2 regions of the Rhizobacter sp. P2_D12 genome follow, and region 1 is predicted to be linked to the other one. Evidence: predicted binding sites of a transcription regulator. Region 1 holds the regulator's gene; the other holds the start of a gene.
What was found. Region 1 encodes LexA, which represses DNA repair genes until DNA is damaged. Its sites were predicted from a motif close to ACTGTATNNNNATACAGT; they were not measured.
Positions count from the first base shown of each region.

Region 2: the regulator LexA is predicted to act here: its motif matches at 2,864-2,881, upstream of AC1DYN_RS18640 (error-prone DNA polymerase).

Region 1 covers NZ_JBFUEB010000057.1:16,826-23,236, forward strand. The annotation lists gene AC1DYN_RS19030 (penicillin acylase family protein) at 1-1,240, shown strand, start outside; gene AC1DYN_RS19035 (isochorismatase family protein) at 1,333-1,887, opposite strand; gene AC1DYN_RS19040 (helix-hairpin-helix domain-containing protein) at 1,902-2,201, opposite strand; gene lexA (transcriptional repressor LexA) at 2,213-2,890, opposite strand; gene AC1DYN_RS19050 (asparaginase) at 2,971-3,903, shown strand; gene AC1DYN_RS19055 (lysylphosphatidylglycerol synthase transmembrane domain-containing protein) at 3,912-4,847, opposite strand; gene AC1DYN_RS19060 (GtrA family protein) at 4,958-5,386, shown strand; gene AC1DYN_RS19065 (class I SAM-dependent methyltransferase) at 5,373-6,041, shown strand; gene AC1DYN_RS19070 (NAD(P)/FAD-dependent oxidoreductase) at 6,042-6,411, opposite strand, start outside.
Region 2 covers NZ_JBFUEB010000055.1:22,676-29,086, forward strand. The annotation lists gene AC1DYN_RS18615 (pyridoxamine 5'-phosphate oxidase family protein) at 1-533, opposite strand, end outside; gene AC1DYN_RS18620 (DNA alkylation repair protein) at 539-1,249, opposite strand; gene AC1DYN_RS18625 (GNAT family N-acetyltransferase) at 1,267-1,707, opposite strand; gene AC1DYN_RS18630 (DUF3574 domain-containing protein) at 1,947-2,351, opposite strand; gene AC1DYN_RS18635 (DUF2784 domain-containing protein) at 2,356-2,772, opposite strand; gene AC1DYN_RS18640 (error-prone DNA polymerase) at 3,000-6,146, shown strand; gene yaaA (peroxide stress protein YaaA) at 6,245-6,411, shown strand, end outside.

The sequences.
Region 1 (6,411 bases):
CGCGCTCGCGATGCGCTGGACCGCCCTCGACCCGGACGCGAGCTCGGTCGATACCGGCATCGGGTTCAACACTGCCGGCTCGGTGGACGAGTTCATCGCGGTGTCGGCCGGCTACGTCGCGCCGATGCAGAACATGGTGGTGGCTGACGTGCAGGGCCACATCGGCGAGGTGTCGGCCGGGCGCGTGCCGGTGCGCAAGCCGGAGAACGATCTGAAGGGCCTGGTGCCCGCGCCGGGCTGGGAGCCGCGCTACGACTGGGCGGGCACGGTGCCGGCCGGCGAGACGCCGCGCGAGGTGGACCCGGCGCGCGGCTGGATCGCGACCGCGAACCAGCGCATCCACGCGCCGGACTACCCGCATTTCCTGACCAGCGAATGGTCGCCGCCCTGGCGCCAGCGGCGCATCGAGCAGTTGCTGGCGGCGACGCCCAAGCACACCATCGCCAGCCTGCGCGCGATCCAGGCCGACGAGCTGTCGCTGGCCGCGCTGAAGCTGCTGCCGGTGTTGCAGCAGGCGAAGTCCGACCATCCGCTCGCCGCCGCGGCGCAGCGCGAGCTGGCCGGCTTCGACGGCACCATGGCGGCTGGCCGTGCCGCGCCGCTGATCCTGTGGGCCTGGACGCGCCAGCTGACGCAAGGCGTGTTCCGCGACGAACTCGGCCCGGCGCTGTACGAGCGGCAGATCGGCGGACGCAGCTTCCGCGAGGCGCTCGAAGGCGTTCTGGAACGCAAGGACGGCTGGTGGTGCGACGACAAGACGACCCCGGCGCTCGAGTCGTGCTCGCAGCAGGTGGACGCGGCCTTCACGCGTGCGCTCGACGAGCTGCAGCAATCGCAGGGCGCCGACGTCGCGCAGTGGCGATGGGGCCAGGCGCACCAGGCGCGCTCGGAGCACCGGCCGTTCAGCCGCGTGAAGCCGCTGGCGCGCTGGTTCGAGCTGCGCACGCCGGTGGGTGGCGATACCTACTCGGTCAACGTGTCACGCGTCGGGCTGAAGCCGGACGCGGCCACCGGCGAGCTGTACCTGGGCGAGCACGGCCCGTCGCTGCGTGCGCTGTACGACCTGGGCGACCCGGCGCGCTCGCGCTTCATGCACTCGAGCGGGCAATCGGGCATCGTGTTCTCGCCGCTGTACCGCAACCTGGTCGAGCGCTGGGCGAACGTGGACGACGTGCCGCTGTGGGGCGGGGTGGCCGAGCACACCTTGAGCTTGCAACCGATGGTGCCAGCGGCGAAGTGACCGACGATTCCCGGATTGGCATCCGGACTACGGTCCGTGCCGCCGATCGAGTCCTGTAGCCCGGATGCCAATCCGGGATTCGTCCATCACTTTCAGCGATTCTGCCGAGCCAGTTGCGCGACGATCTCGGCCGTGCCCAGCACCTGGGCACCCTGCGCAACCAGCGCCGCGTTCTGGCGCACGATGATCTCTTCGGCGCTCAACCCCTTGTCGGGCCAGGTGCCATGGGCATCGCCGGCCAGCGTCACGCCGTAGCCCAGCGCGAGCGCCCCCTGCGTGGTGTGCGTGACGCAGCACTCGCTTTGCAACCCGCACACCAGCACGCGGCGCACGCCGGCCTGGCGCAACACCGCGTGGAGTCCGGTGGCTTCGAAGGCATTCATCGCACGCTTGGACACGCGGGCCTCGTCGCCCAGCGGCGCGACGGCCGGATGCAGTTCCCACCGCGGCGTGCCGGGCACGAAGACGCCATCGTCCTCGCAGTGCTGCACGTGGACCACCGGCACGCCGGCCGCGCGCGCGGCCGCGATCAGTGCCGCCGAATGCCGCAGCAGGCGCGCGCCGTCGGCCATCGCGTCGCAGGCGACGCCGTCGAACGCGCCGGCCTGCAGGTCGATCACCAACAAGGCTTGGTCGGTGCCGCCCATCGTCACATCCATCATCACACCTGCCCGAACAAGGCTTTGCGCTGCGCGGTGTACGTCCACCACGGTGCGGCCGCTGCACCCCGCATGAAATCGGTGGCGGCCATGAAGGTGTCGAGCACGCACGGATCCTGGCGCTGCCCGGTGATCGCGCACAGGCGCTGGTAGAGCACGAAGGCATCCTTGCCGCGCAGGTCCTTCGGCTCCTGGATGCCGATCAGGCGCAGGTCGGCGGCGAGGGCCGGGCCGATGTTGGGCAGTTGTTCCAGTGCCTTGCACTCGGCGGCACTCGCCGCCTTCGGGGCCTTGATGACCACGGCAACCTCCGTCAGCTCAGCATGTTGTTGCGGATCAGGCCGACCGCCAGGCCTTCGAGTTCGAAGTCGACGTCGCCGAACGGCACGACGATGGGTTCGAAATCGGGGTTCTCCGGCAGCAGCTCGATGCTGGTGCGGGTGCGGCGGAAGCGCTTGACGGTGACCTCGTCGCCCAGCCGCGCAACGACGATCTGGCCGTTCTTCGCTTCCTTGGCCTTCTGCACGGCGAGCAGGTCGCCATCCATGATGCCGGCATCGCGCATGCTCATGCCGCGCACCTTCAGCAGGTAGTCGGGGCGGCGCGCGAACAGGCTGGCTTCGAGCAGGTAGGTCTGGTCGATGTGCTCCTGCGCGAGGATCGGGCTGCCGGCGGCGACGCGGCCGACCAGCGGCAGCGTGAGCTGCGACAGGCTGGGCAGCGGCAGGCTGAACTGCTTGCCGCGGCTCTGGTTGAGCGCACGCAATGTGTCAGACTGCAGGCGGATGCCGCGCGAGGTGCCCCCTACCAGTTCGATGACGCCCTTGCGGGCCAGCGCCTGCAGGTGTTCTTCGGCGGCGTTGGCCGACTTGAAGCCCAGCTCGTTCGCGATCTCGGCGCGGGTGGGCGGGGCGCCGGTGCGCTCGATCGCGCTTTGCACCAGGTCGAGGATCTGCTGCTGGCGCTCGGTGAGCTTGGGGGTTTCGATCATCGGAGCCTCTGGGGTTGCGTTCGAGGGTTGCGGACTGAACATCCATCCAGTGACTGTATTTTTATCCAGCTTCGTGAAAAATGCAAAGAACTGACGGGGTCATCGTGGTGCTGGGCACCGGCGGCACGATTGCCGGCACCGCGGCCGAGGCGGGCGACAACATCGGCTACACCGCGGCGCAGCTCGGCGTGGCGCAGTTGCTGAAGGCGGTGCCGGCGCTCGCCGGCGTGCCGCTCGAGGCCGAGCAGGTGGCGCAGGTCGACAGCAAGGACATGGACGATGCGGTGTGGCGTGCGCTGGCCACGCGGCTGGCACATCACCTGGCGCGCCCCGAGGTGGCGGGTGTCGTCGTGACACACGGCACCGACACGCTGGAGGAGACGGCCTGGTTTCTTGAACGCGTGCTGTCGCCGGTCAAGCCGGTGGTGCTGACGGCGGCGATGCGGCCGTCGACCTCGCTGCAGCCGGACGGTCCGCAGAACCTGCTCGATGCCGTGACGGTGGCGCAGCACCCCGCGGCGCGCGGCGTGGTCGCGGTGCTGGGTGGCGTGGTGCATGGCGCGGGTGACGTGCGCAAGGTGCACAGTTACCGCATCGATGCCTTCGACTCGGGCGATGCGGGCCCGGTGGCGCGCATCGAGGAAGGGCGCTTGCGCGTGTTCCGGTCATGGCCGGCCGGTGAGGCCTTGGGCGTTGCGCGGCTCGCTGCCCCGGCGTGGCCGCGGGTCGGGATCGTGCTGAGCCATGCGGGAGTCGATGGCGTGCTGGTCGATGCCTTGCTGCAGCAGGGTGCGCGCGGCATCGTGGTCGCGGGCACCGGGCATGGCACGGTGCATCGCGATCTGGAAGCCGCGCTGCTGCGCGCCCAGGCGGCGGGCGTGCGGGTGATGCGTTGCAGCCGTGTCGCGGCCGGACCGGTGCTGGGTCACCCCGGTGATGTGTTGCCCGCGGGGGGCGAACTGTCGCCTTGCCAGGCGCGGGTCGAACTGCTGCTGCAATTGCTCGGCGGGTGAGGGCGGGTTCAGGCGCGGGCACCTTCCAGCAGCGACACCGCCAGCACCCCGCAGGCGACTGCGAACCACAAGGACACCACGCGTATCGCCACCGCCGCCAGCGCCGCGGTGGCCATGGGCACGTCCGTCGAGCGCAGCACGGCGACGATGGCCAGTTCGGTCGAACCGATGCCACCGGGCAGCATCGACGCAGAACCCACCAGCATCGCGAGCGGGTAGGTCGACAGCGCCGCCAGCCAGCCCGTCATGGCGCCCAACTGCGCCAGCAGCAAAGCGAACGACAACGCCGACGCGCTCCAGGCGGCCAGGGCCAGCAACAGGCTCAGGGCGAGGTCCGGCGCGGTCCACCAGGCGCGGGAACCCGCCAGGCCATCGCGCACGCCGCGCAGCAGCCGGGCAAGGCGCGGATGTCCGCTGCGCTCCATGCGTTCCGCGGCGCCTGTCCAGCCCCGCGGCCAGCACGCCAGCCCGACGATCAGTGCCAGCAGCAGCCCGACGAACGCGGCTGCCACCACCAGCAGGCCGGGTTGCGTCAACGTCAGGCAGGCCAGCAGCAGCACGGCGACCAGGTCGGTCGCGCGTTCGAACAGGAAGGCCGAGAACACCTGAGGTCCTTGCACGCCGTGCGGCGCGTGGTAGCGGATTCGCACCAGCTCGCCGAGCTTGGCCGGGCTGATGGTGAAGGCGAAGCCCGCCAGATAGGCGAGCAGCCCGTGCCACGGCCCGAGGCGGTGCGGAAAGTTTCGCAGCAGCCAGCGCCATCGCGCATAGCGCAGACCGTACGACAGCAACGACAAGCCCAGCAACACCGGCAGGAGCTGCAGCAGCGCAGGCAGTGCATGCCGCAGTTGCGCGCCCGAGCCCAGCCACGCGAGCACCGCGCCGTAGGCGGCGGTCAGGCCGAGCAGCGCCAGCAAGGCGCGTGCTGCGACCGTCCGGAGCATGGGCCTGGGCTCCTTGCCGGCGGGCGGAGCAGGTCGGGTCGCAGGGAAGGGCGAAGGCATCGAGGCAGGGGACGGGGCGGGGGGGCGGGTCGGGTCCGGACTCACGGACAATGCTCGCCGTGATCAGGCATTTTCTCACCCGGCAGTTCCTGCGCTTCCTCGTGGTCGGCGCGACCGCGGCTGCGCTGCATTGGTGTGCCAGGTGGCTGCTCAGCCGGTGGCTGTCGTTCGGCACGGCCGTGGCCCTGGCCTATGGCATCGGGCTCGCGACGGCGTTCTGGCTGAACAGCCGCCATGTCTTCCCGGCCTCTTCCAGGCCGAAGCGCACGCAGGCGCGCGATTTCGTTCTGGTGAACCTGCTGTTCTTCCCGGTCGTCTGGAGCGCCGCGCTGGGCGCCGATGCGGCATTGAAGGCCGCCGGCATGCAGCGCCACACGCAGGAACTCGCCCATGCCTTCGCCGTCGCCTTGCCGACGGTTTTCAGCTTCCTCATCTACAAGTTCTTCACCTTTCGCACGGGGCTGCATGCAGAACCATGAGTTGTCGGCGCTGTACCGCATCCGCTTCGCCGAAGCCGGCCTGGCGCGCAAGAATGCCATCTGGCAGGTTGTCTGCCGCGACTTCCTGCAACGCCATGTGAAGCCTTCGGACACCGTCGTCGACGTGGCCTGCGGCCATGGCGAGTTCCTGAACAACATCGTGGCGGCCCGCAAGCTGGCGGTCGACCTGAACGAGGACGCTCGGCGCTTCCTGCAACCCGGGATCGCCTTCCACCTGGCCGATGCCACGCGCCTGGGCGCCATCGTGGAGCGGGAGGCGGACGTGGTGTTCACCTCGAACTTGCTGGAGCACCTGCCCGACAAGAAGGCGCTGGAGCAGTTCCTGGACAACGTGCTGCAGGCGCTGAAGCCGGGCGGGCGCTACCTGATCCTCGGCCCCAACCTGCGCTACCTGCCGGGAACGTACTGGGACTTCTACGACCACCACCTGGGGCTCACCCACCTTTCGCTCACCGAGGTGTTGCGGCTCAAGGGCTTCGAGGTCGAGCGCTGCATCGACCGCTTCCTGCCTTATTCGACCCAGGGGGCGCTGCCCACGCACCCATGGCTGGTCCGGGCCTACCTGCGCTTTCCCTGGGCCTGGAGGCTGCTCGGCAAGCAGTTCTTCATCGTCGCCCGCAAACCGGGCGGCTGATCAGCCCGCGGCCTCGCGGGCCAGGCGCCGGCCGAAGGCGATGCTCTCCGAAATGCCGCGGTCTTCGGGGTAGTAGTGCGATGTGTCGGCCACCCACAGGCCCGTCACCGGCAGCCGGGCCGGGGGCAGCCGGTCCAGGAAGCCGGGTTCGCAGATGGGCTGCGCGTACCGGTAGCGGCTGGCGTGCACCGCCACGAAGTCTTCGTCGCGCAGCGCCGGATTCAGGGTCAGGAGGTAGCGCCGCACCTTGGCGATGAAGGCCGCGTCCGGCTCGCCGTACATCGGGTGCTCGCCCGGCACGTAGAAGGGGACGTACACCACGTGCGCACCGTCCATCGGGCGCAGGTTGGTGTATTCGACCAGCCCGGGA
Region 2 (6,411 bases), on a different contig from region 1:
GTGCCGGCCGATGGCACCGCAGTGGCCGGGCGCGACTCGGGCGGCGCCCAAAGCTTCGAGCGCTGCATCGCGCGTGCGCACTGGAACAGCACGCTCTCGACCGTGACCTCGATGACGCACTTCGGCGGCTGCCCGTCCATCGCCAGGCGCTGCAGCAGATCGGGCGAGACCGAGATGCGCGCGCGGCCGTTGACCCGCATCGTCTCGCCGACACCCGGAATCAGGAACAGCAGCGCGACGCGCGGATCGGCCAGGATGTTGCGCAGGCTGTCGATGCGGTTGTTGCCGCGCCGCTCGGGCAGCAGCAGCGTGCGTTCGTCGACCACCGTCACCAGCCCGGCGGGATCGCCGCGCGGCGAGGTGTCGAGGCCGCCCGGGCCGGCGGTGGCCAGCACCGCGAACGGCGAAGCCTCGATCCACTGGCGGTAGACCGGATGAAGGTGCGTGACCTCCTTGCGGATCGAGGCCTCGCCGACCGGGCCGAACAAGGCTTCGAGGGCGGACAGGTCGCTGATCAGGTGCGGGTCGGTCATGGAGGTCATTCCAGGAATCGGGTCTTCAGCGCGACGGGGAGCTTCTCCACCGCCTGGCGCAGCATCGGCCGGGGCATTGTCGTGGCGAACGCCTCGAGGAAGGCGAGCAGGCGTGACGGGTCGTGCTTGCCGGCCTCGCGGACCCAGGAGCCGACCGCCTTCTGCACCAGCGGGTGCGCGTCGTGCAGCAGCAGCTCGGCAAGCCGGAAGGTGTCGTCGATGTCGCCGGTGCGGATGAAGAACCAGGTCGCGACGATGGCGGTGCGGCGTTCCCACGGGTTCGGTGACCGGGCGAGCTGGTAGAGGGCGTCGCGCGGCCGGTCGGCCAGCCAGCCGCCGACCACGTGCGGCGCGGCGCGATCGACCAGGTCCCAGTTGTTGATGCGGTCGTGCCGGCGCAGGTAGAGCTCGAACAGCGCCTGGCGCTGTGCGGGCGGGGTGCGCCTGGCACGGGCCTGGAAGTCCATCACGCTGACGGCCGCCATGCGCACTTCGTAGTGCGGGTCGTCGAGCAAGGCTTCGACCTGGTCGAGCGGCAAGCCGGCATGGGCCTTGGCGATCGGGAAGACCTGGCCGATGGGGACGCCGAGGATCCGGTTGTCGCTGGAACGGGCGTCGGGATCGGCATGGAAGAACCGGGCGACTTCGGCCACGGCATCCGGGCGGGCCATCGCGCGCAATGCGGCAACGAGTGTGCGGTGCGGTGCGGCGGGCATCGGCGGCTCGCTTCAGCTCATGCGGGCAGCTCGCGCGCCATCAGGAACTTGCTGATGCCCGGCGCAAAGCCCTGCAGCTCGGCGCGTACCTCGTAGCCGAGCGAGCGGTACAGCGCGGGGGCCTGGAAGCTGAAGGTCTCGAGGTAGAAGATGCGGCAACCGCGCTGCTGCGCCTGCTGTTCGAAGGCGCGGACCAGCCGCGCGCCGATGCCTTGCCGGCGGTGCGCCGCGTCCACCCACAGCTGCTGCAGCTCGCAGCACGCGCCCCAGGTGCGCCCGACGGCGCCGCCGATGGCCTCGCCGGACGCGAGCCGCGCGAAGCACGACAGCGGCCGCACCTCGTGCAGCGGCGCGGCGGCGGCGTTCGAGCGGTCGAGGCCCTCGTCGACGAGCCGGCCTTCAGAGGCGGGAACGTCGTCATGCAACGTGATCGAGGGGGGCGAGGCGGGTTCTTGCATCAGGTCGCGTAGGCGTTCGACGCCAGGAATGCCTTCACGGCGCGGCTGCGAAAGTGAGCCGGCGCAGGCCGACGACCAGGCCCAGCAGGATGACGAGCGTTCGGGGAGCGCCAGAGAACATGAAAACTCCATTTGTTGCAGGACGCGCAGCTTACGCACGGGACCGTGGGGCGTCCAGGGGAACGCATGGGAGGACGACCGTGAAACCGACCAGGCGCATGGCCTGCGGGCCGTGTCCGCTAGAACGAGGCGCAGGCACGTGCCTTCACGCGCAGCACCGCCTCCTGCTGGAACCTCGACTTGTACTCGGCAACGATCTCGCGCACCCGCTGCTCGCTGGCCGCGTCGTCCGGGTGGACGAGGTCGAGCACATGCGACGCTTCCTGCACGATGGCGCCATCGGCGCCGCGCCACTGCCCCGACGCCTGCCAGGCGGTGAGGCCTTGCGGGAAACGGGGCGTGACGGCGCTGCCCAGGAATGCAGACCATTCCTCGGGCGAGACGGTGCCGCCGGGCTTGGCCGTGCCGAAGTACAGCGCGTCGTGGATGGACGATTGCCCGGCACCGGTGCAGGCGAGTTGCCGTGTGGATGCGCAAGCGCCGAGGGCGAGCGCCAGGACGCAAACTGCGGGACGAAGGTGCATGGAATCAGGCCTGTCGATCGGGGTGGCGCCTGCGGAACTCCGGCGGATACAGCCACCAGCTCGCCAGCACCAGCAGCCCGAAGAGCGAATAGGCCAGCACGAACACCCAGGGCGGTGCGTCGTGGTAGAGCAGCAGCTGCAGCCAGTGTTCGATGAAGCCGCCGGCGTAGGTGGGTGCGTCGGCCTTCGAGCGCAGCCACATCTCCAGCGTGGTGAGCGGGCAGGTGATGTCGAACCAGGATTCGAGCACGACCACGCCGATGGCCGCGGCGTGTGCCAGCCGGAACCACGGCCGGTTCACCCAGCGCCAGCGGCGCAGGTTGCCGGCGACGACGAGCACCAGCCCGAGGACGACGAAGGCCACGATGCCCAGGTGAAGGACCAACACGGCGTTGGCCAGCAACTGGAAGAGGGTGTCCATGCGGGTCAGTGCTTCTTCGTCAGCGCCACGCCGTCGACCGTCATCTCGCAGCCGCCAGCAAGGCCTTGGAGAGCGGCTGCAGGGCATCTATACTGTATTTAAATACAGTGTTTCTGGCCGGCTTCAGCGTGCGCATTTCCGATCCTCCCCTCGCGTGCATTCCGATGGCGCCGCAGCTTACGGACGGAAACGCCGTGCGTCCAGCGCCTGCCTGAGCCTGCCTCGCGATGCTGCCCCCCTACGCCGAGCTGCACTGCCGCAGCAACTTCAGCTTCCTCACCGGGGCCTCGCACCCCGAGGAGCTGGTGGCGCGTGCCGCCGAGCTCGGCTACAGCGCGCTCGCGATCACCGACGAATGCTCGCTGTCCGGCGTGGTGCGGGCGCACGTCGAGGCGCAGCGCCATGCGCTGCACCTGATCATCGGCAGCGAGATGCGCCTCACGCTGCCCGACGACGGCGGCCCGCACGCGCGCCTCGTGATGCTGGCGCAGACGCGCCGCGGCTACGGCAACCTGTCGCACTGGATCACCGTCGCGCGGCGCCGTGCCTCCAAGGGCAGCTACCTGGCCCATCCGTCCGATCTCGAAGGCGGCGTGCCCGATGCGCCCACGCTGGCCGGCCTGCCCGATTGCCTGGCCCTGCTGGCGCCCGATGCCTCGCAGGCGTTCGAGACGGTGTTCGCCCACGCGATGTGGCTCAAGACCTGGTTCCACGGGCGGGCTGCCCTGCTGGTCGAGCGGTTGCACCGGCCCGGTGACGACGACTTGCTGGCCACCGTGGCCCGCGTTGCGCAGATGACGGGCCTGCGCGTGGCGGCCGCGGGCGACGTGCTGATGCACCTGCGCTCGCGCAAGTCGCTGCAGGACACGCTGACCGCGACGCGGCTGAACCTGCCGCTGGCGCAATGCGGCCTGCAGCTGGCGCCGAATGCCGAGCAATACCTGCGCTCGCGCAGCCGCCTGGCCGGCCTGTACGACGCGCCGTGGCTGGACAACACGCTGTGGCTGGCCGCGCAGTGCAGCTTCTCGCTGAAGGAGCTGAAGTACGAGTACCCGCGCGAGGTCGTCCCCGAAGGCCTGACGCCGATCGCTCACCTGCGCAACCTGACGTATGCCGGTGTGCCCAAGCGCTTTCCGAAAGGTTTGAAGGACGAGCACGCAAAGCAGATCGAGGACGAGCTCGCGCTGATCGAGCAGCTCGGCTACGAGGCCTATTTCCTGACGGTGGCCGATGTCGTGCGCTGGGCGCGCAGCAAGGACATCCTGTGCCAGGGCCGCGGCAGCGCGGCCAACTCGCTGGTCTGCTACTGCCTGGAGGTGACCGAGGTCGACCCGGCCCGCGCCACGCTGCTGTTCGGCCGCTTCATCAGCGCCGAGCGCAACGAGCCGCCCGACATCGACATCGACTTCGAGCACCAGCGCCGCGAAGAGGTCATCCAGTACATCTACGGCAAGTACGGCCGGCACCGCGCGGCGCTCACCGCGGTCGTCATCAGCTACCGGCCGCGCAGCGCGGTGCGCGACGTCGGCCGCGCGCTCGGCATCGACCTGCAGCGCATCGACGCGGTCTCCAAGGGCCACCAGTGGTTCGACGGCCGCGGCATCAGCGCCGAGCGGCTGCGCGAGAACGGCTTCGATCCCGATGCGCTGCTGGTGCGGCAATGGGCCGAGCTCACGGCCGTGCTGGTGGGGTTTCCGCGCCACCTGAGCCAGCATCCCGGCGGCTTCGTGATCGCGCGCGACCAGATCGAGCAGCTGGTGCCGGTGGAGAACGCCGCGATGGACAAGCGCAGCGTCGTGCAATGGGACAAGGACGACCTCGACGCGCTCGGGCTGATCAAGGTCGACATCCTCGCGCTCGGCATGCTGAGCGCGCTGCGCCGCGCGCTGGCCTTCATCGGCGACAAGCAGGGCCGCCCGATGCGCCTGCAGGACATCGCCGACGACGACCAGCCCACCTACGACATGATCTGCAAGGCCGACACCATCGGCGTGTTCCAGATCGAGAGCCGCGCGCAGATGAGCATGCTGCCGCGGCTGCAGCCGCGCAACTACTACGACCTGGTGGTCGAGGTCGCGATCGTGCGGCCCGGGCCGATCCAGGGCGGCATGATCCATCCCTACCTGAAGAACCGGAAGCTGGCGATCGAGGACATCGACTGCCCCGAGGATCTCTGGCCCGCGCTGAAGCGCACGAAGGGCGTGCCGATCTTCCAGGAGCAGGTCATGCAGATCGCGATGATCGCGGCCGACTTCACCCCCGGCGAGGCCGACCAGCTGCGCCGCGCGATGGCCGCCTGGAAGCGCAAGGGCGGGCTCGGGCCGTTTCACGAGAAGCTGGTCGGGCGCATGGTGGCCAAGGGCTACGACCTGGAATACGCCGAGAGCATCTTCCGGCAGATCCAGGGCTTCGGCGAATACGGCTTCCCCGAAAGCCATGCGGCCGGTTTCGCGCTGCTGGCCTACACCAGCAGCTGGATCAAGTGCCACCACCCCGATGTCTTCCTGGCGGCGCTGCTGAACAGCCAGCCGATGGGTTTCTATGGCGCCGCGCAGCTGGTGCGCGATGCGCGCGAGCACGGCGTGCAGGTGCGGCCGGCCGACGTGGGCTGCAGCGACTGGGAGTGCACGCTCGAGTGGTCGCTGGAGGGCCCACGGGAAGGGCTGCGGCCGGTGCGCCTGGGCTTGAACCGCGTCAGCGGCCTGGCGGAAGACGCGGCCCGCCGCATCGTCGAGGCCCGCGAGGCCGGCGCCTTCCTCAGCCCCGAAGACCTGGCGCGGCGCGCCGAACTGAACGCGCACGAGCTGCAGTCGCTGGCCCAGGCCGATGCGCTGCACAGCCTGAGCGGGCACCGCCACCAGGCGGCCTGGGCGGTGGCCGGCATCGACACGCGGCCCACCGCGATGCTGCGCAGCACCCGGATCGACGAGCCGGCGCTGCAGTTGCCGGCACCGGACGAGGCCGCCGACACCGCGGCCGACTACCGCTCGCTCGGGCTCACGCTGAAGCGCCATCCCCTGGCGCTGTTGCGCCCGCAGCTCGACGGCTTCCAGATCCAGACCGCGGCCGTGCTGCGCGGCTACCCGGACGGCCGGCTGGCGCGCGCCAGCGGCCTGGTCACGCACCGGCAGCGGCCGCAGACCGCCAAGGGCACCGTCTTCATCACGCTGGAAGACGAGACCGGCGCAGTCAACATCATCGTCTGGCCGCGCGTCTTCGAGACCCAGCGCAAGGCGCTGCTGGGGGCGCAATTGCTGACGGTGTACGGCCAGTGGCAGCGCCAGGGCGACGTGATGCACCTGCTGGCGGTGAAGATGATCGACCATACCGGATTGCTGGGAGGTCTTGTCGCGCGCAGCCGGGATTTCAAGTGAATCCGGCACGGAACGTGGCACACCTGGAAACCAGGCCTCGCCCGCCGATTCGCTAGAGTTCGGGATTCCCGTCCACGCCTCCCACGCGCCCCGGCTTCATGCTGTTCCTGCTTTCGCCTGCCAAGACCCTCGACTACGACACGCCGCTGCGCACCGCGCACGCGCCGACGCTGCCGCAATTCCTGCCGCAGTCGGCCGAGCTGATCCGGATCCTGAAGACCCGTTCGGTGGACGACATCGCGGCGCTGATGCACCTGTCGCAGCC